DNA from 4 places in the Sporofaciens sp. SGI.106 genome. Region 4 is predicted to be linked to each of the others. Evidence: predicted binding sites of a transcription regulator. Region 4 holds the regulator's gene; each other region holds the start of a gene.
What was found. Region 4 encodes HrcA, which represses chaperone genes, less so after heat shock. Its sites were predicted from a motif close to TGTTAGCACTCNNNNNNNNNGAGTGCTAACA; they were not measured.
Positions count from the first base shown of each region.

Region 1: ACQRCC_RS07650 (co-chaperone GroES) is a predicted target of HrcA. The motif match lies at 2,986-3,016, and genes of this name have one in related genera.
Region 2: ACQRCC_RS13695 (Hsp20/alpha crystallin family protein) is a predicted target of HrcA. The motif match lies at 4,123-4,153, and genes of this name have one in related genera.
Region 3: ACQRCC_RS05575 (co-chaperone GroES) is a predicted target of HrcA. The motif match lies at 1,188-1,218, and genes of this name have one in related genera.

Region 1 covers NZ_JBNPMZ010000008.1:1,733-7,698, forward strand. The annotation lists gene ACQRCC_RS07625 (hypothetical protein) at 445-627, shown strand; gene ACQRCC_RS07630 (peptide deformylase) at 649-1,059, shown strand; gene ACQRCC_RS07635 (TfoX/Sxy family DNA transformation protein) at 1,260-1,388, shown strand; gene ACQRCC_RS07640 (arginase family protein) at 1,453-2,217, shown strand; gene ACQRCC_RS07645 (MarR family winged helix-turn-helix transcriptional regulator) at 2,485-2,826, shown strand; gene ACQRCC_RS07650 (co-chaperone GroES) at 3,038-3,322, shown strand; partial or broken gene ACQRCC_RS07655 (TCP-1/cpn60 chaperonin family protein) at 3,348-3,935, shown strand; gene ACQRCC_RS07660 (hypothetical protein) at 4,060-4,281, shown strand; gene ACQRCC_RS07665 (helix-turn-helix domain-containing protein) at 4,592-5,008, shown strand; gene ACQRCC_RS07670 (hypothetical protein) at 5,247-5,651, shown strand; gene ACQRCC_RS07675 (helix-turn-helix transcriptional regulator) at 5,654-5,866, shown strand.
Region 2 covers NZ_JBNPMZ010000024.1:22,594-28,559, forward strand. The annotation lists gene ACQRCC_RS13685 (Na/Pi cotransporter family protein) at 1-1,387, shown strand, start outside; gene ppk1 (polyphosphate kinase 1) at 1,421-3,499, shown strand; gene ACQRCC_RS13695 (Hsp20/alpha crystallin family protein) at 3,580-4,005, opposite strand; RNA gene ssrA (transfer-messenger RNA) at 4,268-4,617, shown strand; gene ACQRCC_RS13705 (MATE family efflux transporter) at 4,657-5,966, opposite strand, start outside.
Region 3 covers NZ_JBNPMZ010000005.1:63,115-69,080, forward strand. The annotation lists gene groL (chaperonin GroEL) at 1-847, opposite strand, end outside; gene ACQRCC_RS05575 (co-chaperone GroES) at 871-1,155, opposite strand; gene ACQRCC_RS05580 (hypothetical protein) at 1,270-1,575, opposite strand; gene codY (GTP-sensing pleiotropic transcriptional regulator CodY) at 1,645-2,424, opposite strand; gene topA (type I DNA topoisomerase) at 2,519-4,591, opposite strand; gene dprA (DNA-processing protein DprA) at 4,623-5,723, opposite strand; gene ACQRCC_RS05600 (YifB family Mg chelatase-like AAA ATPase) at 5,737-5,966, opposite strand, start outside.
Region 4 covers NZ_JBNPMZ010000003.1:59,925-65,890, reverse strand. The annotation lists gene ACQRCC_RS03415 (ABC transporter ATP-binding protein) at 1-114, shown strand, start outside; gene ACQRCC_RS03410 (ABC transporter ATP-binding protein) at 77-1,975, shown strand; gene ACQRCC_RS03405 (hypothetical protein) at 2,111-2,755, shown strand; gene ACQRCC_RS03400 (hypothetical protein) at 2,818-3,111, shown strand; gene ACQRCC_RS03395 (transposase) at 3,219-3,980, shown strand; gene hrcA (heat-inducible transcriptional repressor HrcA) at 4,177-5,217, shown strand; gene grpE (nucleotide exchange factor GrpE) at 5,263-5,943, shown strand.

The DNA of each region.
Region 1 (5,966 bases), on a different contig from region 4:
CCTCCCTTCCATTTGCACCTATGTTGCTGCGACCACTTTTTAGTGGAAGCCAGAAGACATCTGTGATGTCAAAAACGAGGGCATGGGGGCGCTGCAGGTCCAGTGGACCTGCGTTTAGCGCGGACCGTAGTGGAACGAAGACCGTAATCCCCATCAAGATGAAAACCCGTAAGTGGAATAGTTGCCAAAATGGCACTACTGTTAAACACGGGTGGATCTTGCTCTTAGAAAAAGAACCTTTCACTTATATGGGAAAAGAGAGTCCCTTATACAACATGGAAATGAAAAAACCTCGCTATGGTAGAAATATGATTTTGTTGATATAATCACTATATAGTTCGGAGGGATTGATCAAATGGGATTGTTTAAGAAAAAAGGAAGAAATTGATTGAAGAAAGATATCAACACTTGAAAATTCTCCTCCCATTTGCAGATTCTGAACAATTGAATTTATATGATGAAGTAATGGATCAGATTGGTTCTCTGAATCAACAGATTGAAATCAAGAATGATATGCTGAAAGAAAATGCAAGGCAAAAAAGAAAAAGGAAACACGAGGCATTTTGGGAAGTTACCGGATTTTCTTATATGGTGGATGAATTCAGTAACTCACAGAAAAAGAGATGATATGACATGGAGGAATGATAGATGGTAAAACCGATAATGAAAGATGTGTTCTTTCTGGGACAAAAATCAGAACCTGCTACAAAGGCAGATCTGCAGGTGGGGAAAGATCTGCAGGATACCTTACAGGCAAATCGTTCCGGTTGTGTGGGTATGGCTGCAAATATGATCGGTGTGAAAAAGAGAGTCATTATTGTGAATATGGGATTTATAGATATTGTGATGTTTAATCCGGTACTGCTAAGCAAGGATACTCCGTATGAGACGGAAGAAGGATGTCTCTCTCTTACCGGTGTGAGAAAAACTACGAGATATGAAAATATCGAAGTGGAATATTATGATATGAACTGGAAAAAACATCGACAGAAACTGAGTGGCTGGCCGGCACAGATCTGTCAGCATGAGCTGGATCATCTGGAAGGAATTTTAATTTAGCGGATTTTTGAAATAACAGGAGTGAATGCTAATGGCATCGGAACGAACGGACGAATTATATAAGGTATTGCTGGACAGAGGATATCCTAAAGAGTTCTGTGCGAAAATATCCTATAATAATATGAATACAGGTAGGCATATACTCTGTTGATGAGTTAAAGAAAGTTGGTGCTAAGGCAGCTTGGTAAAAAATACAAGAAATTGATGAGTCGGCTTGTATCAATCGGTTAATGGAACTGGAAGGTGCTATTGAAGGGATAAAGAAAACAATACTGCCAGATGAAGTGAAAGCTGATTTGAAAGAGTTTTATCAGCGGAACAAGAAATAAATATTAACACTTCCCACACCTCTAAGGTGCGAACTTTATTTGGGGTATGGAAGAGGAGGATTCAATGAAGAATAATGAAGTAGTGTTCCTGGATTTTTCTCATATATACAGTGAAGAGACGAAAGAGTGGGTTCAGGAAGCAAGAAGACTGGACTTAAGTGATATCAATGGGACTACTATGTACTGTACCAGGGAGGCCGAAGAAGAAATCAGGCACCGTCTTGAGAAAAATGGTCCGGAAGGAATCCACTTTCTGGATAATGGGAATTATCATTATGTTACGAAGTTTTTCGTGGAAAAGATAAAACAGCCATTTTCATTAGTTTTATTTGATCATCATTCTGATATGCAGCAGCCCATGATTCATGACCTGACCAGTTGTGGAAGCTGGGCTGGGGAACTATTGCAGAAAAATCAATTTTTAAAGCAACTGATCCTCATTGGTCCGTCGCGCCAAAGCCTGAAGAAAATTCCGAAGGAACGGATGGAAAAACTTGTTTGTATAAGCATGCAGGAAATTGAGGTGGAAGATATGGAGGAAGAAATCCAAAAAATCCGACAGAATCTGCCGGTTTATATTTCCATTGACAAGGATGTATTGGACCGCTATAGTGCCCGTACAAACTGGAGTCAGGGAACGATGTCCGTTGCAATGCTAGAGAGGATATTGAAAGAAGTCTTTCTTTGCCAACAAGTGATCGGAGTGGATATCTGTGGGGAGTGTGACCTTTCCGAACCATTTGGGGAACTTCTGGAGGATGAGCGGATCAACCGTACGACCAACCGATTACTGTATGAATTTTTGCAGGCACAGTTTTCCAAACAGTAGTTAATTCCTAATGCTTGTACTCATATTAAAAACCTCCTTCGGAATATAATTGGTTTTTAGAAACAGGCAGGGCCTTTTATGCCCTGCCTGCCTGTAAGAAAAATCTTTTTCCTTCCTTTGTTCTATGTGCAATATAACACGAATATCAGCACTCGTCAATAGAGAGTGCTAAAAAATATGTGGAGATTTTGTGAACTTTGCGAAATGAAATAATTACTGATCTCAGATTATGAGGAACAGAGCACTGAATTACGGGAAAAATATAATATGAAAAGAGCAGAACTGGAGATATTATACTTCCTCTCAAAATGCGGAACACATAATACCGCTACGGATATCTACCATCAGTTAATGATGAATCGTGGACATATTTCACAGGCAGTTGACAGTCTCTGCAGGAAAAATTATCTTATTGCGATACCGGATAAGAATGATCGAAGATGTATTCATTATGAAATAGCTGATTTTGCGAAGGAACTGGTAACAGAAATGACGAATAGAAGGGAAGCAATGAACAGTATGATTTTAAAAGGTGTGTCGGAAGAAGAATTGAAGGTTTTTTGGGCAGTATCGGAAAAAATCAGGAATAATATAAATGAATTAATTTAATTGATGAAAAGATGCAAAGTAATGATTAAAGTGCTTTGCATCTTTTTTTATTATTCCGAAAAACTATTGACAAGAAAAATACAGGCGATATAATGTTTTAAAATTAAAAAGTTTAAAAACAAAATGTGTTTCGGCAGAAACATATTTTTTTGCAAAACGCGGTGGCACTCAACTAAAAAGAGTGCAAACAAAAGAAAGGCGGGTTATTCACATGAGATTAAAACCATTGGGTGACAAAGTAGTTCTTCAGTATCAGGATGTTGAAGAAAAGACAGAATCAGGAATCATTCTGCCAGACAGCGCAAAAGAAAAATCGCAGGAAGCTGTAGTAATCGCAGTTGGTCCGGGAAAATGTAAAGACGGACAGAAGGTTGCCATGCAGGTAAAAGAAGGAGATAAAGTCATTCTATCTGAATATGGCGGAACAGAAGTAAAAATTGGCGACGAAGAATATAAAATTGTAAGCCAGGACAATATTCTGGCAATTGTAGAGTAATAACTGTTGAAAGAAGGAAATTATCATGGCAAAAGAGATTAGTTTTGATATTGATGTTCGAAAAAAGATGGAAGCCGGCGTAGACAGACTGGCAGATACAGTAAAGGTAACATTGGGACCAAAAGGAAGAAATGTTGTATTGGATAAATCTTACGGTGTACCATTAATTACAAACGATGGCGTGACCATGGCAAAAGAGATTGAATTGGAAGATCGTTTTGAAAATATGGGAGCACAGCTTGTAAAAGAGGTGGCTACCAAGACAAACGACATTGCAGGAGATGGAACAACAACCGCTACAGTTCTGGCACAGGCACTTGTGAAAGAAGGAATGAAAAATATTGCAGCAGGTGCAAATGCAATTGTTTTAAGAAAAGGAATGAAGAAGGCAGCAGATGTAGCTGTACAGGCGATTGAAGAAATGAGCCATCCTGTTACAGGTAAGGAACATATTGCAAAAGTAGCTGCAATCTCTTCCGGTAATGAAGAAGTCGGTGAGATGATTGCCGATGCAATGGAAAAAGTCGGAGAGAACGGCGTCATTACGATTGAAGAATCAAAGACCATGAAGACGGAGATTGACTTAGTCGAAGGTATGCAGTTCGATAATGGATAAAAGCCTCAAAAACTATCAATGCAACCTGTAGTTTACATTTAGAACTTCGATTGTGGTGGTCTTTCAGACATTAAACAGGTATCATTAATACGAACAAGTTGTTCAGATAGGAGGACGCACTATGACATTAGGCGAAAAAGCTATATGGGGTATGCCTCTGTGGCATATAGGTGATAACGCACGGGCTTTAATTGCTTTGGGAGATACCGAAGCCACAGGAAATGTATTTCAAAAAATCGGAGAGTTTTCCACACAGGACATTGCTGCTGTAAAGAAATCGCTTGATACAATTGTTCCGACCTACCTTTCGTGGGCAAAAGAGATAATTAAGCTGTTTTTATAAGGCTTATCTCTTATTTCTTCATGCTATAAGCTATCCAAAGGGGGCAATGATTCAGGCAACAGAAAATGGCTTGGTTTGGTATCTCTAATACGACAGATTCCAGTTCTTTTCTCGGACAGAGACTATCATTAGTACTGTTGTTACGGCGGCGATTAGTTTTTTGATTGGATTGTTGAAACACATTTTCTTAAATTGAGCAACATTTTGCACTTGCTACGTTAAGTAGCATAAATGTAATCGCTTGTTTCTTGTGGAATTCTTGCAGAATCGCTATGATGAGCGTGCAAACAAAAATGAGGAGGATTCAAAAATGAGTTTAGGAGAAAAAATCAGAGAACAAAGAAAACAAGCAGGTCTTTCACAGGAACAGCTTGCTGAAAAGTTAAATGTGTCCAGACAGGCAATTACCAAATGGGAAACGGACAAAGGTATTCCCGATGTTGCCAACCTGATTGCAATCAGTGATGAATTTGAGCTTAGCCTGGACGAATTGATTAAGGGAAATGTTACCGTAAAAAAGAAAATAATTGCCGATAGCTCTGCTAAGAAATGGCACATATTGGTTATTGTGTACTTATTGGCTATTGTGGCATATGTTGCCTATTTTGCAGTCTGCCATAGGATTTTGATGATTGGATTTTTGATTGCAACACTGTTTATGCTCTTTTTTGAACTAAGGATCTTTATAAAGGAGAAAATATACCGTCAGCAACAAGAAATGGTCTGAGGAAGATGACTGTATTTCCAACTGAAAGTGTTTAAATTTGAAATCGGAAACTGGAATTTTACCAAATACTAATATGATGTGAAGCAGAGTCGATGGATTTGTGAGAACATACAGACCATCGACTTTTTCTAACATTATAATGTTAGAAATAATTCACTTGATTATTGACTTAGAATAAAACATGTGATATATTTATAACACGCATAAGTTATAAATATATCACATGGAGGTTTTAGTTATGAAATCAAAAGTCTCATTGAAAGAATTAGTTGGAACGAAAATTGTTTATGCGCTTTTACTGTTTTGTTATTATTGGATGTGGGCAAGGCGGGATTGGCATGACTACTATATGTCCATTCAATATGCTGTTGCCGGGTTCACAATCATATTTTTCGTAATGCAAGCAGACCGTATTCGTAAGTATAGCAAGGAAACAAAGGATGAATTGGCTATTTGTAACTTAAGACGTGCAGATTCGATCTGCCTGAAAATTATGCTCGTTGTTACTGTCGTTATTGCCTTTGCAGGGGCAATTACAATCTTAGATGGCGTCATGGCAGGATATGCACTAGTCGGAGCAATCCTTCTTCTGGCAATTATTCGGTTTATCATTTTCTGTATTATGGACAGTAAGGGGGTCTAAGTATGGCTCTCAAAACGAAAGTTAAGGAATATCGTGAAAAAGCAGGATTGAAACAGGCTGATTTGGCAGAATTGGTACATGCAAGGCGTGAAACTATCGTTCATTTGGAGAATGGAAGATACAATCCATCATTGAAATTAGCAATGGATATCGCAAAAGTCTTTTCGGTTACTGTTGAAGAATTGTTTGAGTTTGTAGATGATGAGAAAAATTAAAACTAAATTATATTCATTTGCAATAATGATACCTTCGTATGATATCATTTCATACGGAGGTTTTCTTTTTTTACAAAAAAGGCGCAATCGGATGAATTTA
Region 2 (5,966 bases), on a different contig from region 4:
GACGGCACAGATTATTGCATTTAAAATCAGTGATTACATATATGTATTTATATTTGTCGGCTTTTTGATTCATTTTATATGTAAATCAGAAAAAATTAAAAATATCGGTCAGACTATTTTTGCCTTTGGTCTGTTATTCCTTGGTATTGAAACGATGGGAAGTGTTATGAAACCGTTGGCGTCCAGCCCATTTTTTACGGAAATGATAGGAAAGGTTGTAGATATTCCTGTTCTGGGTGTATGTGTCGGTACCTTGATGACGCTGGTGGTTCAAAGCAGCAGTGCTACTATAGCGGTTTTACAGAATTTTGCATCCCAGGCAGGTCCGGACGGAGTGACAAGTATTATCGGTCTTGCAGGTGCTATTCCGATTCTGTTGGGCGATAATATTGGAACAACTATCACAGCACTTCTGGCTTCTGTTGGTCAGAGTAAAGACGCGAAGCGAACTGCGGTTGCGCATTGTATGTTCAATCTTTCGGGAGCCTTTCTTTTTATCTGGTTTGTGAAGCCGTATGCGTCCCTGATTCAGTATCTGTCACCGAAAGGAAATGAAGTGGATGTGATTTCCCGGCAGATTGCAAATGCGCATACCGGATTTAACCTTACGATGACGCTGATCTGGATTCCATTGATCCCGGTCATGGTAAAGCTGGTAATGAAAATTGTACCGGAGCGTCAGGAGATGTTACAGCTTCTTCCATCTGCACCGAAATATCTGGATGAAAAGCTGGTGGCACAGCCGGCGGCAGCACTTCAGCTTGTTGCAAAGGAAGTTTTCCGATGCAGTGAACTGGTAAAGGGAATGCTTGCTGATATGAAAGATATCTCGAAAAAGGGTGAAGAACGTATATTGGAGAAGATCGTAGAACAGTCAGACATTGTCGCGAGTCTGAATCAGAAAATAAACGAATATCTTGCGACCGTTTTTGCGGAAGGAGTTCTTACAGAGGAACAGGCAACCCAGAGTGCCCGTATCCTGTATATTCTGTGTGATGTAGATAGAATTGGAGGTCTCTGTCGGGAAATTTCCGAAAATATCATGACGCAGAATTCTGGAAAACAAAAATATTCCAAGGAGGCGCTGAAAGATATCCGAACCTCTATTACAATGATTCTGGATATGTATACAGAAACCATGCAGGCTATCTTAAATGGAGATGAACTCAAAGTGAAGAATGTACAGAAGAAGAAGGATGAAATCATGCAGTTGGATGAGAAGATGAGGAGGGCACATATTGAGCGTGTCGGCAAGAAAAAATGTAAAGCGATTATGACAGCAGGTTTCAATAATATTCTTCACGATATTGAACGTATGGGAAACAGTTGTGTGAATCTGATTGAGATAGCATTGCAGAATGTGGATAATCCGCTTTTGTTGAATTAGCAACCAGAAAAATCAAGTCAGGAGAACAGTATAATGAGAGAAGAGACAAAAGAGCAGTTAAAGGAACAAAAGAAATGTATGACCAACCGGGAGCTGTCATGGCTTCAGTTTAATGAAAGGGTATTAAATGAGGCTGGAAATCCCAGAGTACCGCTGGCGGAGCGGCTGACATTTGCATCTATTTTCCAAACGAATCTGGATGAATTCTTTATGGTAAGAGTAGGAACTCTAATGATGCAGATGCAATCTTCGGAGGTTGTCCGGGAGAACAAGACAGGAATGACCAGTAAGGAACAGGTGGAGGCGATTCTGAAGGAAGTACATCTTCTGGAAGAAAAGAAGGCAAATATCTATGAACAGTTAATGGGAGAACTGGAACCCAAGGGGATCCGCATTATTAATTTTAATAAGCTTTCCAAGGAAGAAGGGAAATTTTTAGAGAGTTATTTTGATGCACACATTGCACCGTTTCTTTCGCCGGTTATCATTGGTAAACAGCATCCATTTCCGTTTCTGGCTAACCGTCAGTTATATGCCATCGTGCTTCTGACTACAGCAAAGGGAAAGAAGAGACTGGGACTTGTGGCATGTTCAAATAATGTATTCAAACGTTTGATTGAAATACCTACCAGACCTGGATGTTTTATGCTGTCAGAAGAATTAATCCTTCATTTTGTGTCAAAGCTGTATTCAAAATATACCGTTCAGGAAAAAGCTATTTTGAGAGTAACACGTAATGCAGATATTGATGCTTCAGAAATCTATGATGAAGACATGGATTACCGGGATATGATGGAACAGCTGATCAAACGCCGGAACAAATTAAGCGCAGTGCGCGTGGAATTAAGTCGGAAAATTGATGATAAGACAAAGAAGGAATTAGCGAAATATCTGCAGATTGGCACAGAACATATTATTGATGTTAAGACACCTCTGGATCTTTCATTTGTGTTTGGGATTCAGAGCTATCTGAGAGATCGTTTTGATCTTTTCTATCCGAAACGCAGTCCGAGACGAAGTCCGGCATTAAATGCAAAGGAAAGTATCATTGCGCAGATAGAAAAGAAGGATGTACTGTTATCATACCCGTTTGAGAGTATGAAGCCTTTTATTCAAATGCTACGGGAGGCGGCCGACGATGAGACGGTAGTTTCCATTAAAATGACATTGTATCGGGTGGCAGAACGGAGTGAAATTGTTGATGCATTGGTAGAGGCGGCTGAAAATGGAAAAGAAGTAGTGGTACTGGTGGAACTGCGGGCGAGATTCGATGAGGCAAACAATATAGAGATGTCGCATCGTCTGGAGGATGCCGGATGTCAGATACTGTATGGTCTGGGAGAGTACAAAGTACATTCTAAGCTTTGTCTGATTACCCGTAATACCCAAGAGGGATTTTCCTATATTACACAGATTGGAACCGGTAATTACAATGAGAAAACATCCCGTCTGTACACCGATCTGTCATTGATTACTGCGAGACAGTCTATCGGACAGGAGGCAGCTGCTGTGTTTACCGCACTTCAGAAAGGAGAAGTTATGGATGAGACCAGAGAGCTCCTTGTGGCACCGAAATGTCTCCAGTGTAAAATTGTGGATTTGATAGAAGATGAGATCCGAAAAGTCCGGGAAGGCGGTCAGGGATACATTGGCGTTAAAATCAATTCCCTGACGGATAAGATATTGATTAATAAACTGATAGAGGCTTCCAGGGCCGGAGTAAAGATTGAACTCATTGTGCGTGGAATCTGCTGTCTGAAACCGGGTGTAGAAGGGATGACAGAGAACATTACTGTGGTCAGTATCGTAGGCCGGTTTCTGGAACATTCCAGAATTTATCGTTTTGGAATTGGTGATGAGGAAAAAATATATATTGCATCGGCAGATTTTATGACAAGAAATACGGTGCGCCGTGTAGAAGTAGCTGCGCCGGTTTATGATGAAGAAATCCGAAACAGAATCCGGTATATGTTCGATACTATGATGGAGGATGATGAGAAGGGAAAAGAACTGAATGCATCAGGTGAGTATTGTGATCGTTTTTTGAATACACCTAAGAAGAATTCGCAGGAAATATTTTATCAGGATGCATATGACAATGAAAATGTGTAAAAAACTTGAGGCGGTCGGGTTCCCGGCCGCCTCGATTTATATTAACACAGCTGTCTGTGGTTTTCTCCAAATTGATTTACTTACTCAATGGTAATCAGTTTGGGTTGATCTTCCTGTTTCTGAATCTCTTTCGGGAAAGTCAGTTTCAGTACACCATCGCTGAAAGCTGCTTTAATGTCTTCCTGAGTCAGATCTTCACCGACATAGAAACTTCTGTTGCATGTTCCGGTATAACGCTCTTTGTGAATACAGTTGCCTCTTGCGTCCTTTTCTTCTTTCGTCTCATTTTTGTGAGCGGTGATGGTGAGATAACCGTCTTTCAGATCAGCCTTGATATCCTGCTTTGCGTATCCCGGCAGTTCCATCTCAACCATGTAATTGCCGTCTTTCTCGTGAATATCGGTCTTCATAATCTGTGAAGAAGAGCGATCATAGGTGCGGTTAAAGAACGGGTCGTTGAACATGTCGTCAAATAAATTAGTAAATCCTCTGTTTGCAAGTAACATAAGTCATTCCTCCTTAATATATGCCAAGTCGGTAGCTTTTTATTCAGCATTTAGTATTTACTGATTACCCGGCTGGTATGCTTTACTTATTTGTTATAGTTATTATATAACACACATTATTAGCCAAGTCAATACCTGAGTGCTAATTTTTTGAAAAAAATTTTCCTGAGGTTTCCGGGGAACGAACCTTGACATTTTGCAGGATGATTCATATAATGAAAATACGCAAATGACATCTGCAAACCAGATACAATATAGTTTAGGGCTTGTACTGGTTTCGACGGGGGTCTAGAAGTTTGAGAAGCCATCCGTAGCGGGGAACTACGATAAAAGCTCCAATTAAATATAAACGCAGATCGTAACGAATTAGCGTGCGCTGCCTAATTGGCGGCAGTCGGCCTTAGGTTATCCGCTGCTTAAGTAACCGGCTTCAACGAAGCGGAGCACTTCGTTTCCAAAGCTTTGAGGGAATGGAAGAACTTATGAAGCTACTGAAATCTCAAGCCTGTCATTAGGCGGGAGATGGAGGGAATGTCAAAGTAATGACTGTGATGGGAGATGCTTGGATGGAAGGATTTTCGGACGTGGGTTCGATTCCCACCAGGTCCATAAAAAAAGTACCGGGGAACCGGTACTTTTTTGTGTCAATTTTTATATTTTTATGGTAAGAATGTTTAATCCCAGATTATTCTGATAGTCCATATCTGTTGCCATTTTTCCAATCAATCGGATGCCGGCATTTTTAACCGGATCCTCAGGTGTAAATTGTTCCATACGGGATTTCGGGTCAAATGCAGTACAGTCATCACGCATTCGCAGAACGATTTCACCATTCTTGTATGCCAGACGGATGTCTACAGAATGTTTCTTATTGTCTTTGGAAAAACCGTGGCTGACAATATTTCCTGCCATTTCTTCCACGCAAAGACCCGCAATTGTACATTTTCTATGGTCCAGTCCTTTGTTTTGGCAAAATTCCACTACACGTTCTGAAATGTTAATGACTTCATCAACGGAATGGACGGAGATTGCCATTCTGTCTTCCGGATCAGCAATAGCCCCTTTATCCAGTTTGAGCCAGTCTTCCGGGCGGAATGTTATATGCTGAGTTTTGATAAATACGGAAATGGCAATTGCTAAAATGCATAATAAATCACTTAAAGTAAATGACATCCATACCGCATCACATCCCAGCAGAGGAGAGAGTACGAAAGCGATTCCTGCCATGACCAGATTCTCTGCAACACTCATTGCATTTGTAAATACCATCTGCCCCTGACTCTGGTATATCTTAATGAAGATATTAAATATAGCATTAAATACCAGAAATACCGGGAAGATAATCAGCATCCTTCGTGTAAGTAACCATACAGAGCTTCCGCTCTGATAAAAGACACTGGCAATCGGACCGGAACCAATCATGATTACGCCTGAAACTACTGCTGTGAGAATAATACCAACTTTGAGAGAGTATTTTAAAAGCTCTTTCATGGATACCTGATCGTCTTCTCCGTAATATATACTGCTCATAATCATTGTAGTTCCGCCAATTCCGCTTGGAAAAGCACCGGCAAAGCTGCAAACATTTCCCTGAACGGTCATTGCAGAAACGGCATCCAGTCCTCCGACAGATAAAAGCGTTGCATTCATGGAGTATGATTTTATGGTTGCTCCTATGGTAAACATGGCGCATGGCATACCGAGAATGGCGACTTTTCCCAGACGGCTGAAGCAAAAATTTCCAAACCGGAAATAAACAGCCTGATTCTTATTTAAAAAGTTCATAAAAAGAATGACAGCAGTTACGAGATGGCTGACGGAAGTTGCCAATCCCATTCCGAATGCCCCCATATGCAATATGCATACCAGAACGATATCAAGGGCTACGTTGATTCCGGCCATAATTCCCATACATATGTAAGACATCTTTATCTTATCATTCAATGGCAAAAAACACATCA
Region 3 (5,966 bases), on a different contig from region 4:
TTCTGTCACCATATCCCGGAGCTTTTACTGCTACCACGTTAAATGTTCCACGGAGTTTATTTACGATCAAAGTAGTCAGTGCCTCTCCCTCTACATCCTCTGCAATAATAAGAAGTCTTGCTCCTGCCTGAACGATCTGCTCTAACAGTGGAAGGATTTCCTGAATGTTGGAAATCTTCTTGTCTGTAATCAGGATATATGGATTTTCCAGATTTGCCTCCATCTTATCCATATCTGTTGCCATATATGCGGAAAGATATCCGCGGTCAAACTGCATACCTTCTACCAGATCAAGCTCTGTCTGCATGGTCTTGGACTCTTCAATTGTAATAACGCCATCGTTGGAAACCTTCTCCATAGCGTCTGCTACCATATCGCCCACTGCATCATCACTGGAGGATACTGCTGCAACTCTTGCGATCTGCTGCTTATCTGTAACCTTGCTGGACATTTTTTTAATTGCCTCTACTGTCACATCTGTTGCTTTCTTCATACCTTTACGGAGAACGATTGGGTTAGCTCCTGCTGCCAGGTTCTTCATTCCCTCATTAACCATTGCCTGTGCAAGAACAGTAGCTGTTGTAGTTCCGTCACCGGCAACATCATTTGTCTTGGATGCAACTTCACGGATAAGCTGTGCACCCATATTCTCAAATGCATCTTCCAGCTCAATTTCTTTTGCAATTGTAACACCATCATTTGTGATCAGCGGTGCACCGAAAGATTTGTCAAGTACAACATTGCGTCCTTTCGGTCCAAGTGTTACTCTTACTGTATTTGCCAGCTGATTTACACCTGCCTCTAAAGCAGCTCTGGCTTCATCTCCATATTTAATCTCTTTTGCCATGATTCATTACCTCCCAGATTCTATTACTCAACAATTGCCAGAATATCATTCTGTTTTACAATGATATATGTCTCATCATCTAATTCAACTTCTGTTCCTGCATATTTGGAATAAATAACCTTCTGTCCTACAGTGACATGCATCTCGATTTCTTTTCCGTCAACTACTCCGCCAGGTCCCACTGCGATAACTTCTGCCTGCTGTGGTTTCTCTTTTGTCTGTCCTGGTAATACAATTCCGGATTTTGTAGTCTCTTCAGCAATCAACTGTTTCAAAACGACTCTGTCTCCTAATGGTACTAATTTCATATTATATTCCTCCTTTAATACTCTTTACCACTTGTTAGCACTCACAAAAAGAGAGTGCTAAAAGATTCTAGTAATAAAATAGCACTCTCATTTTGTTTTGTCAACACACTTTATTCAGTTTAGATTATTTTTATAAAATCCATTTTCTATCTGAAAAACGAGAAGATTTCCCCGCTTATCCCGAAACCGCTCCTTGACCATACCATGACAGGAAACTTTATTTTCATCATCCAGGATTCTGCACTCATATACTCCATCCAGAGAAATCATATCCAATGAAGCTTCCATAAGCAGTAAATACAGATATTCTTTCTCCGGATCATGCTCCAATATCTCGCAAAAATAGGTCTGCTTATCTTCCTCTACCCCTTCACGGATCATCTTAATCATCTGAAGTTCTACAGGACATCCCTCATACATCTTTATACTCTCCTTTCAAAAGAAGGGCATCAGTTTCCCGATACCCTTCGTTTCTTCATTTCTGTCTATTTACTTTTTTTCAGCCTTAATCCGGTCTAATTCGGTAAATACATAATCATTTACCACCTTAATGTAAGTGCCCTTCATACCGGACGATCTGGATTCAATCACTCCGGCGCTTTCAAATTTACGAAGAGCATTCACGATTACGGATCTGGTGATACCTACACGGTCAGCTATTTTACTTGCAACCAGAATTCCTTCCATTCCATCCAGTTCGTCGAAGATATGAATAATAGCTTCCAGTTCTGAAAAAGAAAGTGTGCTGATAGCAGATTGAACAATGTGCTCTTTTCTTGTTTCTTCCGCACTTTCTTCATTTACAGAGCGGAGCATCTCCAATCCAACCACAGTTGTACCATACTCACTTAAAATGATGTCGTCAATCTCATATCCCTTCTTAGACTTGTAAATAAAAAGTGTTCCAAGCCGTTCTCCCGCAATATCAATCGGTGTGATAATTGCCTGATAGCCATCTACCACATCATGGGAAAAACCAAGAGTTTCAAGATTCACATTTTCCTTTGTCGAAAGAATACTGAGCAGACGTTCATTCAACATATCGTCTATATGACCGCCCACCTCGCCTTTCAGTAATTCAGTAATCACACCTGTTCCGGTACACTTGCTCACACCAAGAACTTTTCCTTTTTTACTGATTACCAGCACATTCGAATCCAGAATTTCAGTCAGCACAGCACAGATGTCATTAAATACGACCTTACTCGAACTATTGTTGTGCAGTAATTTGTTAATTTTTCTTGTTTTATCTAACAATTGTACGCTCATATGCAACCTCCATCCTTTGAGTGTTATATTATCATACAATTCATGCAATTTCAACAAATCACCGTGTTTTTTTATTGATTATTTCATAAAATTTCTAATTATTTTTATTATTTTCAATATATCCACATTTCTGATCGCCGCAAACCAGTTTATTTCCCTTTTCCACCATATAAGATCCGCACTTCGGGCACTTTTTCTCTGAAGGTTTCTGCCAGGACATAAAGTCACAGTTCGGGTTATCTTCACAACCGTAATACTTTCTTCCCTTCTTCGTCTTACGAAGAACTATCTCTTTACCGCATTTCGGACATGCAACTCCGATTTTTTCCAGATATGGCTTGGTGTTTCTGCATTCCGGGAATCCCGGACAGGCAAGAAATCTTCCGTGCGGACCGTATTTGATGACCATGTTGCGGCCACATTCTTCACAGATAACATCGGTTACCTCGTCCTCGATCTTCACACTCTCCTGTTCTTCTTCCGCTTTTTTTACCGCTTCTTCCAGATCCGGATAGAAATTCTCAATAACAGATTTCCACTCAACCTTTCCTTCCGCCACTTTGTCAAGAAGTCCTTCCATGTTTGCTGTAAAGTTCACATCCACAATTGCCGGGAAAGACTGTTTCATAATGTTATTTACCACTTCACCGATTTCTGTCAGATAGAGATTCTTATTCTCTTTTGCAACATATCTCCGGGCGATAATTGTTGAAATTGTCGGAGCGTAGGTACTCGGACGACCGATTCCCAGCTCCTCCATGGTCTTAACCAATGCCGCTTCCGTATAATGAGCCGGCGGCTGTGTAAAATGCTGCTTCTGTTCAAAATGATTGCAGGACAGCCTTGAATCCCGATCCAGACTCTTCACCAGCACATTGCTGTCAACTTTTTCCTCGTCCGCTTCCGTATATACAGAGCGGAATCCTTCAAATACAATCTTGGATGCTGCCACAGTAAAACGGTATTTTCCTGCGTCTATCTTTACAGATGTAGTCTCGTATTTCGCCGGTTTCATTCTGCTTGCCACAAATCGTTTCCAGATAAGCTGGTAAAGACGAAACTGATCTCTGGTGAGGGAATCCTTCATAAGTGCCGGTGTTCTGGTCACATCTGTTGGGCGAATCGCCTCATGAGCATCCTGGATCTTCTTTCCATCTTCCTTCTTAGATTCACCGGAAACCACAAAATTCTCTCCGAAATTTTCTCTGATATATGCTTTAACGTTCGCATCAGCCTCTTCGGATACACGGGTAGAATCCGTACGCAAATAAGAGATCAGACCTACTGTTCCATTACCTTTTATATCAATTCCTTCATATAGCTGCTGTGCAATTCTCATCGTCTTCTGTGTAGCAAAGTTCAATACTTTAGAAGCTTCCTGCTGCAGGGTACTGGTAGTAAAAGGCACCGGTGCCTTTTTCAGTCTCTCTCCTCTTTTAATATCCGCAACCTGATAAGATGCTCCCTCCAGATCCTTCAGAATCTCCTGCAATTGCTGTTCAGAATGAATGACGATTTTCTCTTTCTCTGTTCCATAAAATTTTGCCACAAGCGGCTTTTTCTCACCTTCGATATTCAGATATGCATCCAGAGTCCAGTATTCCTCCGGAATAAAAGCATTGATTTCCTCTTCCCGGTCAGCAATGATTCTCAGAGCGACTGACTGAACACGTCCGGCACTCAGACCTCTCTTCACCTTCGTCCAGAGAAGCGGGCTGATCTCATATCCCACAATTCTGTCCAGAGCCCGGCGCGCCTGCTGGGCATCGACCAGATCCATATCTATCTCACGCGCATTTTTTATAGAAGCCTTTACAGCATTTTTCGTAATCTCATTGAAGCTGATACGATAAGTCTTCTTCTCGTCTAATTTCAAAGCCTTTTCCAAATGCCAGGAAATAGCTTCTCCCTCACGGTCTGGGTCGGTAGCGAGATATACTTTATCTGCCTTTTTTACTTCCTTTCTCAGATTTGCGAGAATCTCACCTTTTCCGCGAATGGTAATATACTTTGGTTCAAAGTCATGTTCAACATCTATTCCAAGCTGACTCTTCGGCAGGTCACGCACATGGCCGTTAGATGCTGTTACCGTATAATTACTTCCCAGAAATTTCTTTATTGTTTTAACTTTTGCGGGAGACTCTACAATTACAAGATAATGCGCCATTGTCTATATTCCTCCATTCAAAATGCCATTCCTATACTTTGGCTTTGATATAGTAATTTCTCGAAACCTCTTTCACTAACCCTTTCATAATAAGTGAAACAAGCTGCTGCATCGCAACCTCCGGGGAAAGCCCCGTTTCTGACAGCAGACAACTTAAGCTCTTCGGAAACAAATCGAGCTTACTATACAACAATTTTTCTGTACTTTCAAGCACTTTTTCATTTTCAACTGTGTTTGCCAGAATATTTACATCTCTGCTTTCATATTCCATTTTCAGATCTTCCAGCAGTTCCTCCGGAGAAATAAGTATGCCTGCCCCCTGTTTGATCAGCCAGTTGCAACCTTTACTGAGCGGACTTGTGACCGGGCCCGGAAGAGCATATACATCCTTTCCCTGCTCTAACGCCATATCGGCAGTAATCAGAGAACCACTGCGCTCTCTTGCCTCCATAACAAGCACAACATCAGACAATCCACTGATGATGCGATTCCTGGCAGGAAAGAATTCCCGGAGCGGGGGCATTCCTGTCGGCTGTTCAGACAAAACTCCTCCCTTTGTCTGCAGATCTGTATAGAGACCCCTGTGATCTGCCGGATAGCAGATGTCAACACCGCATCCCAATACAGCATATGACACTCCCCCCGCATTTAATGCACCTCTTTGTCCTGCTCCGTCAATTCCCTTCGCCATCCCGCTGATAATCTGAATTCCTGCCCTGGAAAGCTCTTCTCCGAAAAATCGTGCCATTTCCTCCCCATAAGCCGTACACTGTCTTGCTCCCACAATCGCAACAGACATAACATCTTCTTCTGGCAAATTTCCTTTTACATACAGTGCATAGGGCGGTGATGATATTTTTTTCAGCCGTTCGGGATACCGTACATCAAAGTACGGGACAAAACAGATTTCTTTTTCCTGAAATCCCCTGTATTCTTCTATCCATTCTTTATCTCTGACTGCATCAAGCAAAATTTTACAATCCTTTTTTGTCAAAAAGGAAAACTGTTCCAACTTTATTTCTTCTATATTAAATATTGCTTCAGCATCCCCCATCTCTTTCCTGAGCAGATACTTCTTCCTGGCCGAAAGAGAACGAATCCCTGCAAACCACCATTCATACATCTCCTTCATTCACAACTCTCCTTTATTCATTTCCTCCCCAGTATTTTTTATCCACCACACGATACCCAATTGCTTCCTGGAGATGGCTGAGAGCGATTCTCTCCTCGCCTGCCAGATCTGCTATAGTACGTGCCACCTTCAAAATCTTATGATAAGTTCTCGCAGTCAATCCCAGGCAGTCAAATGCCTTCTGTATCATCTTCTCTTCCTGAATTCCAAGAGCACAATATTTTCTCACTTCCTCCGCGCTCA
Region 4 (5,966 bases):
AAAATTGTGGTGCTCAATGACGGAGAAATAGACGCTGTCGGAAGTCATGAGGAACTGTTGGCCAAGAGCAGGATATATGGTGAGATTTATGAAAGTCAGCGGAGGTCAGTGTAATATGGGCGGTAAGAAAAGAAACAAACCGAATAATGCTAAACAGGTCTTTTTCAGGTTGTTCAAATACATGGCTTCCTACAGGGTGCGCCTGTTCATTGTTTTTATATGTGTAATTATCAGTTCCATAAGCGGTGTACGTGCAACCTATTATCTAAAACCGGCTATCAATGATTATATTGTGCCTCTGATTGGGCAGAAAAATCCGGATATGTCCGGATTCTTGCGGATACTGTCTATCATGGCGGTGCTTTATCTTTGCTCGGTAACAACGTTATTTATACAGAATGGTATTATGGCCGGAATCAGTAATAATATTATGTGTCAGGTCAGAAGCGAAATGTTTGAGGCAATGGAAAAGCTTCCTGTTTCGTATTTCAGTACGAACAATAATGGAAGGATTATGAGCTATTATTCTAATGACGTGGATGCATTAAGCAATATGTTAAGACAGAGCTTTCCAAGAATTATTGAAGGAGTGGTTACGTGCCTATCCATTTTGCTGACCATTTTCTTCGTAAATATTCCGTTGGCAATAGTAGTTGTTCTATGTGTGTCACTTCTTGCCCTGACTTTAAAGTTTCTGGTTGGTAACAAAGCAGTGTATTTTATCGGTCAGCAGCGTTCTCTTGGTGAGCTGAATGCTTACGGGGAGGAAATGATCAATGGTAAAATGGAGATAAAGGCATTTACACGGGAAGAAAAAGTAAAGAAGAAATTCGGTGATATCAATAAAGAGCTTTTTCAGACAGCCGGTAAGTCGGATTTTTTTGCTGACAGCATGTTCAGTCTCACAAAGGGACTTACGAATATCGGATATACGATCGTGGCAGCCTGCGGTTGTGCCTTGTCCCTGTATGGCGCGGCGGATGTGGGCACGGTCGGAGCCTTTCTTGTGTATTACCGGAACCTGATCTCACCGGTAACCAGAATTTCCAAGCAGGTAAATAATCTGTTTTCAGCACTGGCAGGAGCAGAGAGAGTATTTGATTTTCTGAATCAGGAACCGGAAATCGATGAAGGAAAGGTGTCACTTGTCAACTGCACAATGGATGGCGAACACGTACAGGAGTGTGAAACGTACACAGGAAAATATGCATGGAAACTGGAAGATGGAACCTGCATACCCTGTGAGGGAAAGATTTCCTTTGAACATGTTGTATTCGGTTATACGGAAAATCAGACCGTGCTTCGGGATTTTAATCTGCATGCCCAACCGGGACAGAAGATTGCTATTGTGGGCACTACAGGAGCGGGAAAAACGACAATCATTAACCTGCTGAACAGGCTTTATGAAATCCGTTCGGGAGAAATATATTTTGATGACATCAATATCCGGGATATTAAGAAGTCGGATTTGAGGCGTGCTGCAGGTATGGTTCCTCAGGAAACACATTTATTTACCGACACTGTTGCAGAAAATATCAGATATGGACGTCTGGATGCCTCAGATGAGGATGTCAGAAAGGCTGCACAGCTGGCCAATGCCGATTATTTTATTGGCAATCTCCCTGATGGATATGATACGGTTCTGACACATGCCGGTGCAGCTCTGAGCCAGGGAGAGCGACAGCTTCTTGCCATTGCCAGAGCTTCTGTCGGACAATTCCCGGTGCTGATACTGGATGAGGCGACAAGCTCTATCGATACAAGAACGGAGATGCTTATCGACTGCGGGCTGGATACATTGATGAAGGGCAGAACCGTTTTCGTGATTGCACACAGACTTTCTACAATTAAAAATGCGGATAAAATCGTAGTTCTTGATCAGGGGCGTGTGGTAGAGACCGGTACACATGAGGAGCTTATTGATAAAAGAGGTATATATTACAATCTTTATGCCGGTGTGCTGGAGCAGGCATAGTATGCGCTGTGCGAAGATGTGCAGGGATTCGGATTAGTAAAGGCCCGAATCCCTCTCAAGACTCGCGAGCAAGTCTTGAAAGGCTGAGTCCTGCAAATGGTTGATAAAGGATTGAAGAAGAAAAAGAGGTTAAGAATGAAGGAAAAAAGAACATATAAACACAACTGTGAACTTCCGGACTATGTCGTGACGATACATAATCTGATGAAAAGAAGGGGATATGAAATATACTTAGTAGGAGGATGCGTCAGAGATATGTTATTGGAACGCACGCCGGATGATTATGATTTCTGCTGCTCAGCATCACCGGAAGAAATTGTTCAGGTATTGAAGGAGAACAACATTGAATACGATGCATCCGGCAGTATCGTCGGATATGTGATCGCTATCATTAATAATGAAAAAATTGATCTTGTCAAATTCAAAGGAAATAGTCTGGAAGAAGATCTATGTAATCGGGATTTCACCATGAATGCTATGGCTTATGATATTGACAGTCGGGAAATCGTGGATTACATGGGTGGAAAAGAGGATATGGAAAATAAAATCATCAGATGCTGCGATGAAAGAAGTATCGAGAAAAATCCAAGAACAATATTCCGCGCAATCCGCTTTGCAATCCAGTTTGGATTTCGTATCGATGAGAAGACCTATGATTCCATGAAGAATAATGTTCCGGCACTTGAGCATATCAGAATATCTGCATTGATGAAGGATACGGCGAAGCTTCTTAAATATAGTGAAAAGCTATTGCTCGCGGAGCGGGACTCTTTACATTAGCAGGTAAAAAAGGTATAATTCTTAGTATCAGAATTTTCAAAAATGCATTGGAGGGAATAAGCATGAAAGTGTACGATTCAGTAAAAAAAGAAGAGTTAGAAGTGGATGGAACCAAAGGTCTCATTGAGTTGATGAGAAACGGCCGCCAGGTAGACTTGTATCTGGGAGAGAAAAAATCAGATGCAGACGGATACATGAGCTGGGATGTAGAGCACTGGTCCAGCATCGATGTGAAGAGATTTATCCGCTGCTATTCTCTGGAGGGAAGAGTTCTGGGAGAATCTACAGGACACAATATCTATGATCTGGAGAATGAGTTTAAGCCGGAAGAGGCAGTAAAAGTTGAACTTAGCTAAAAAAAGGGGACGTAGCAAAATGCATTTTGCTACGTCCTGAATTAACATTTGTGGTGTACCCAATTGTATTTGTACCTGTCCCTAATTGCATAAAAAGGAGGGATAAGGTGGCAACACACAGAAGAAAGAAGAGTACAACCGGTATTTATCACGTTGTAGTAAAAGGTATCAATAAAGAGAAAATATTTAATATGCAGCGTGAAAAAATATTCTTGAAGAGTATTATTCTAAAGACTTTAGGAAAAATCAAGGTTGAAATATATTCATATTGTATTATGTCTAATCATGCTCATTTTATTATCAGGGCAGAAATCGAAACGTTATCTTTATTCATGGCTAGAGTTTTGGCCGAATACGCATCTTATTATAATTATAAACACCACCGTAATGGACATGTGTTCCAGAATCGCTTCATGAGTGAATGTATCGAAAATGAGAGGTATTTCTGGACGTGTTTGAGATATATTCATTTAAATCCGGTAAAAGCGGGGATGATAAAGAATCCTGTTCGCTATAAATATAGCAGTATGGCAGATTATATGACAGAAACTACAGGAATACTGGACGAAAAGGCAGTTTTGATGTACAAGAAACATTTCGAAGATTTCCAGGCTTTTGACGCATTTCATAAAGAACGTCAGTCTGAGATATTCATAGATTATCCGGATGATATGAATAAACAATATTGTGAAATAGCGCTCCAGATTGCAGAGGAGATGTTCGAAGAAAAGCAATTGAGTTTGTTGGTGCAGGTGTTTGAGGAAAATAGAGAAGAATACATTAAGAAATTAGCGGAAACCTTAAAGATAGGTAAGCGAAGGGCACAGAAAATATGTGTGGAAACTTATAATTTAGTGGACAGCCAATAAATGGGTACAGGGGAATTGGCGGTTGGGTACACCACGAATGTCAATTGGGGACGTAGCAAAATGCATTTTGCTACGTCCCCAATATAAAAAAACTATAAACTGTGTTGACAAATGAAACCAGTAGTGCTACATTAATAATCGTAAAGATTAGCACTCGAATTTAATGAGTGCTAACAGCTAGGGAGGAGGCGGAAAGATGCAGGTCAGTGAACAGCTGGGTGAACGAAAGCTCAAAATCTTACATGCAATTATCCAGACATACTTAGAAACCGGAGAGCCGGTTGGCTCGAGAACTATTTCCAAATATACGGACCTGAATTTAAGTTCTGCTACCATTCGTAACGAGATGGCGGATCTGGAAGAGCTGGGATACATTTTACAGCCGCACACATCCGCAGGACGGATTCCTTCCGACAAAGGCTATCGGCTTTACGTAGATATGCTGATGCAGGAGAAGGAGCAGGAGTTAAATGAAATGCAGGAGCAGATGCTGGAGAAGGCAGACAAGATGGATCAGCTTCTGAAACAGGCAGCGAAAGTTCTTGCTACGAATACAAATTATGCGACAATGGTTTCTACTCCGGTGAACAGCGCTAACAAGATTAAATTCATTCAGTTATCACAGGTAGATGATGAACAGATCATTGCAGTAATCGTCCTTGGTGGTAACGTGATTAAGAATAAGATCATCAGCGTTGACGAACCGCTCAGCAATGAAAATCTTCTGAAGCTGAATATGCTTCTGAACACTACACTGAATGGAATGTCCATTGAAGAAATTAATCTGGGACTGATCGCCAGATTAAAAGAACAGGCAGGAATACACAGCGAGGTCATCAGTAACGTGCTGGACGCAGTGGCAGATGCCATTCAGGTTGATGAAGATATGCAGATTTACACCAGCGGTGCCACGAATATTTTCAAATATCCGGAGCTTTCCGATAAACAGAGTGCACAGGAAATCATCAGTGCCTTTGAGGAAAAGCAGCAGCTCACCGAACTGGTAACCCAGACTTTATCCCAGGAGGAAAATACAGGAATTCAGGTGTATATCGGTGATGAGACGCCGGTTCAGACCATGAAGGACTGCAGTGTTGTGACAGCAACCTATGAATTGGGAGAAGGAATGAAGGGAACAATCGGTATTATCGGACCGAAACGTATGGATTATGAACATGTATTAAAATCACTGAAGCGTTTGCAGAGTGAACTGGATGCGATTTTCCATAAACAGTAAAAAGTGTTAAGAAAGGTGGATTAACCCTTGGATAAGAATCAGGAAATGAATCAGGAAAAGAGCCAGGAAGAAATGGTAAAAGAAGCTGTCGAGGAAGCAAAAAAAGCAGCTGAACAGGCAGCGGTTGCAGAGGAAACTTCTGATGCCGGTGATTCTAAAGAAAAACCTCTTGATGCAAAAGCATCTGAAGAGACAGAGGCAGCAGGAGAGGCAGAAGAAACCGAAGCTTCCGAAGAGGCAGAAGCCGGAGAAAAGAAAGGAAAGTTCTTTGGCAAGAAAAATAAAAAAGACAAAAAAGACGAGAAAATTGAAGAGCTTACCGATAAGCTGACTCGTCAGATGGCAGAGTTTGATAACTTCCGCAAACGTACCGAGAGAGAAAAATCTCAGATGTACGAAATAGGAGCGAAAGATATCATAGAAAAAATCCTTCCGGTAGTAGACAATTTCGAGAGAGGTCTCGGAGCTGTCAGTGAGGAAGAAAAGGCAGATCCGTTCATTCAGGGAATGGATAAGATTTATAAGCAGCTGATGACCACACTGGAAGAGGCAGGAGTGAAACCGATCGAGGCAGTAGGTCAGGAATTCAATCCGGATTTCCACAACGCAGTGATGCATGTGGAGGACGAAAACTTCGGTGAAAACATCGTAGCAGAAGAATTCCAGAAAGGTTACATGTACCGTGAATCTGTAGTGAGACACAGTATGGTAAAGGTTGCAAATTAACAGCCAAAACATTTTTTAAGAAT